One region of the Nitrincola nitratireducens genome, then DNA from elsewhere that is predicted to be linked to it. Evidence: predicted binding sites of a transcription regulator. Region 1 holds the regulator's gene; the other holds the start of a gene.
The links. The regulator FNR, encoded in region 1, switches genes on or off when oxygen is low (the NO sensors DNR and NnrR bind a similar motif). The targets are predictions, from matches to a motif close to TTGATNTANATCAA.
Positions count from the first base shown of each region.

Region 2: the regulator FNR is predicted to act here: its motif matches at 1,308-1,321, upstream of hpaD (3,4-dihydroxyphenylacetate 2,3-dioxygenase).

Region 1 covers NZ_AONB01000001.1:514,915-517,319, forward strand. Annotated here, with positions in the region: gene D791_RS02400 (recombination-associated protein RdgC) at 1-161, opposite strand, end outside; gene D791_RS02405 (adenine phosphoribosyltransferase) at 166-708, opposite strand; gene fnr (fumarate/nitrate reduction transcriptional regulator Fnr) at 740-1,510, opposite strand; gene D791_RS21645 (oxygen-independent coproporphyrinogen III oxidase) at 1,639-2,037, opposite strand; gene D791_RS02415 (radical SAM protein) at 2,016-2,405, opposite strand, start outside.
Region 2 covers NZ_AONB01000002.1:251,115-253,519, reverse strand. Annotated here, with positions in the region: partial or broken gene D791_RS03675 (aldehyde dehydrogenase family protein) at 1-281, opposite strand, end outside; gene hpaD (3,4-dihydroxyphenylacetate 2,3-dioxygenase) at 345-1,196, opposite strand; gene D791_RS03665 (p-hydroxyphenylacetate 3-hydroxylase oxygenase component) at 1,558-2,405, shown strand, end outside.

The DNA of each region.
Region 1 (2,405 bases):
CTTTCACTAAAGGAACAGGGTGAAACCCAGCCCTGACGTTTGAGTTCTTGGCGTCCACAGGGCACAAAGGGTTTCGTCAGAAGTGCATTTTCCAAGTGTTGCTCAGAGAAGTCTGCATCAGGGGTAAATCTGTAAATCAGGATGTTCTTAAACCAATTCATTCAGTTAAAGTCCTTCGTAGGCGAGTAACGCAAAAACAGGTATGCCACTGTCTTGAATACGTTGCGAGCCTTTTAGATCGGGTAGGTCGATTAAGGCAGCGACTTCGGCCACTTGTCCGCCTAAGCGCTTAATAAGAGACGCTGCCGCAAGAACGGTTCCGCCTGTTGCGATCAAATCGTCAAAAATTAAGACAGTATCACCCTCTTGGATGGCGTCTTTTTGAAGTTCGACCGTCGCCGATCCATATTCAAGCGAGTATTCCTCTGCGATGGTTTCGCCGGGTAGCTTGCCTTTTTTTCGGATCAGCACCAAGGGCAAATTCAGTTGATACGCAACCACAGAGCCCAGGATAAAGCCTCTGGCATCTATACACGCGACATGGGTAATCGAGCTGTCTATGTAGCGCTGAATAAACGCATCACAGGTGATTCGCATGGCTTTGGGATCTTTAAAAACAGGGGTGACATCACGAAAAATAACGCCGGGTTCTGGCCAGTCTGAGATAGACCGGACCACGGATTTGACATAAAACTCATCGTAAGACATTTAAAACTCCAGCGAGACCCGGACATCGGGTTTAAAGAGAGGTTTTGCAAGCAGGTGTCGGCTTGTCAATGGCTTCACCTGATAGTTCGAAAAGCGCATCATAGTTCAGAATTTCAACTTGTTTACCATCAACAAGAATCATGTTTTGCGTTTGGAAGCGTGTGAAAATACGGCTGATGGTTTCAACGGCTAAACCAAGATAATTGCCTATCTCATTTCGTGACATAGATAAACGCAAGTAGTTTTGAGAGTAGCCTCGTTCATGAAAACGTTGCGTCAGCTTGATCAGAAAGGTGGCCACGCGCTGCTCCGCTGTTTTTTTCGACAAAAGCGTCATCATCTGTTGGTCATTGCTGATTTCGCGGCTCATGGTCCGAAGAATCTGGCGACGCAGCTCAGGCATGTGGCCTGATAGATCGTCCAAGCGCTCAAAAGGGATTTCGCAGACGGTGGTGGTTTCCAGAATTTTGGCTGAAACAGGGTAGGCCGTATCGTTGAAGCCACTGAGCCCCACCAGCTCTCCTGGAAAAAAGAAACCTGTGATCTGCTCTTCGCCATCATTGGTGATGCAGTAGCTTTTTACAGAGCCCGCACGAATGGCAAAAATGCTTGTAAAGGTATCACCTTGTCTAAACAGGTGCTCGCCTTTTTTTAATGGACGGCTTTTATCAATGATATTATCAAGGCGCTCCATCTCCGTCATGTTCAAGGATACGGGCAGACACAAGGAGCTTAAACTGCAGGTGCTGCAGTGCACTTGATTGAGACTGTGAAGTTTGCCTGTTGAGCGTTTTTCTTCCATTCGTACACCTATCACCTTATCGGAATGAACATCGGATGCTCTCGATTGGGTATTATGTAACATTTAGGCGGCGGGGTGAAGAAGTATCCGGCAGTTGCGAATAGGCAATTGCCGGACGCACGCGAGCTTTAAATAATTCTGGAGTATCCGCGAACAGGTGCTTGCTTTGGAATATACGCATCAAACGTCATGCAAATGCGTCTAATTAATAAGCGCCCTGCAGGTGTGACTTGAATAACCCCCTTGTCCAACGTGATCAAGCCATCGGCTTCGAATTGCGCAAGCTCCGTCAGCTCCTCAGCGAAGTAGGTCGCGAAATTGATGTCAAAGCGTTGTTCAATATCCGCAGGGTTCAACGAAAAATGACAAATGAGTTGGTTAATAACAGCTGAGCGAATTCGATCATCTTCATTTAAACTAATGCCGCGCTTTATCGCATGTTGCTTATGATCAATTGCATCGGTGTACAGGCTTAAGTCATGCTCGTTTTGGTAAAACACGGAGCCTATCTGGCTAATAGAGGACACACCAATTGCAACCAAGTCACAATCAGAGTGTGTGGTGTAGCCTTGAAAGTTGCGATGCAGTTGGCCATTTTGCTGGGCAATCGCAAGGCTGTCATTCGGCTTTGCAAAATGATCCATGCCGATATAGACATAGCCCGCACCCAGTAGTTTATTAATGGTGTGTTGTAGGATATCCAGTTTGACATCGGCAGATGGCAGGGTGTCGGATTGAATGTGTTTTTGCGAACGAAAGCGATCCGGTAGGTGAGCGTAGTTAAAGACAGACAGGCGATCAGGCTCATCCGAATGATTTCATCCAGCGTTGCATCAAAACTTGAAAGGGTTTGATGCGGAAGACCATAGATAAGATCCATGTTAATGGACTGGAA
Region 2 (2,405 bases), on a different contig from region 1:
GGCTTTCCAGCCTCAACACACAAAGCCTGAGCCAACTCCTCCGCCCGCTCTTGAAAACGTTTAACACAGTGGTTCAAAATGGATTGACGTTTCCATGAAGGTAGCTTGCGCATCGGCTCTGTTGCTTGTTCAGCCGCAGCAATGGCTTGATCGATCACCGCAGCATCGGCAATCGCGACACGTGTTGCCACCTCACCTGTGAATTTATCGTAAACAATCAAATCCTGGTTGGGGGTTTGGGGCTCATTCGCAAGATAAAAGGGGTAATGTGCTCGCAACATCGCGATGTAATCTCCAGTAATTGGCTTTGCGTTAATCGTTATCTAACGGCTAAAAAATTCATTTCAGATGACAGGAAAGACGACATTGGCCTGACCCGTTCCAGAGCTAGGGAAATACTCGCCAATCAGCTCACCTTTTCCAGAGTAGCGATCCCAGCCTAAGGCACCGAAGAGCATTGCGGTATCATGCATTCCCCCTTCGCCAGAGCAAAACTGCGCATATTCAGGTAGCATTTTTAGGAAGGTGGAAATATCTCCCTGCTGCCAAAGCTCTAGAACACGCAAATCAACTTGCCGATTGAACTCACGAGAAATGGTGAAGGTACCGTTATTCTCGGCATAGAGTTCGTTTTCCCAGATTTTGTGAGATAACGATCCTGATGCCAGCAGCAGCACTTTTCGGTCACTGGCTTCAACGGCTTCGCGAATGGCCTCACCCAGTGTTTTGGAGTCTTGCAGACTGTGAACCGTGCACCAAGCCGCAATTGAAATAATGGGCATGTCACCTGGCTGCATAAAGTGCATTGGAACCAAGGTTCCGTACTCTAAATCCAATGTTTCAACCTGATGAGAAAGCGTGTGCACACCTTTTTCGGTTGCTCGAGCAGCGATGGCATCACCGAGTTCCGGATCACCGCGATATGCATAGTCCAGATTTTGGATAAAATGTGGAAACTCGTGGCTGGTGTAACGCCCTTTGAATACAGGATTACTGTTAATATGAAAGCCTGCATTCACTAACCAATGTGTATCCAACACAATCACCGTGTCCGCACCTTTTTCACGTGCTCGACGCATGATTTCTTTGTGTCCATCAATGGCTTGCTGTCGACACCCCTGGAGTTTTCCGGGTTGTTCAGAGAGGAGCATGGTTGGAACATGAGTAACCTTGGCTGCTAAAACGATTTCGCCCATGGCAAGCACCTTTTTAGTTTTTATTTAGTATAAAGGAATTTATTTAACATATTAAGTATTAAAAATCCTAGTACATATGAAAGAGGCTGTCAATCGTATAACGGCTAAGCATTGAGTCATGTCAAAAATAATTAAAATCCAAATAATTGCTTAAAAAATGCTCCTAGTCGTTTGATTTTAAATCATTTAAAAACCCGAAAACCCTAATAACACACGCAACAAAACAGAAAAGTACCATAAATAAATAATTTATTACCTTTCTGCTAAGGAGTACTTTTGCCCATAATCTAACCCAGTTAACGCATTTAGCTTAATAGCGACCTCATTAAAATAAGTGATAAAGTACAGAGGCTTCTGACTCATGACACAACACAATCCTATGCTTAAAAAATTAAACGAAATTTTGCCCGCCATTCGAGAGAATGCCCCTCTTGCGGTTAAACTTCGCCAAGTTCCTAAAGAAAATGTCGACATGCTTCATGGGATTGGACTCAACCGAGCATTTCTTCCTAAGGCCTATGGGGGTCTTGAGATGTCACTTCCTGAGTTCACCGACTGTATAGCGGCTCTTGCTGGTGCATGCTGTTCAACCGCTTGGGCCTACAGCCTTTTGTGCACCCATAACCACCAAATGTCGATGTTTAGCAAACAAGCACAAGATGAGTTCTGGGGAACGAATCCTGACGCTGTTGCATCCAGCAGCATTGCTCCTTTCGGTAAGCATGAAGAAACCGAAGGTGGCATTATTTTTACAGGCGATATGAAATGGAGTTCGGGCGTTGATCATGCAGACTGGATTATCGTCGGCTTCCTTCGCACTAAATCCGATGGTGCTAAGGTGTATAGCTTTGCTGTCATCCCTCGCAGCGACTTTACCATTATCGACGACTGGTATTCGGTCGGCATGCAGGGCAGTGGTACAAAAACGGCCCACATTGATGGTGTCTTTGTGCCCGAACATCGCATACAAGCAGCAATCGATATGATGGAAGGCCGTCACGTTGGGCGCGATCTCTATCCTGATAGTAAAATTTATCACACCCCTTACCGCCCATACTTTGCATGTGGCTTTGCCGCCATGAGCCTTGGTGTTGCGGAGCGGATGATCGACGTTTACAAAGAACTCACTCAAAACCGTGTTAGAGCCTACACGGGTGCCGCTGTCCGTGAGTCCATCCCCCCGATTCTGCGCATTGCTGAATCCTATCA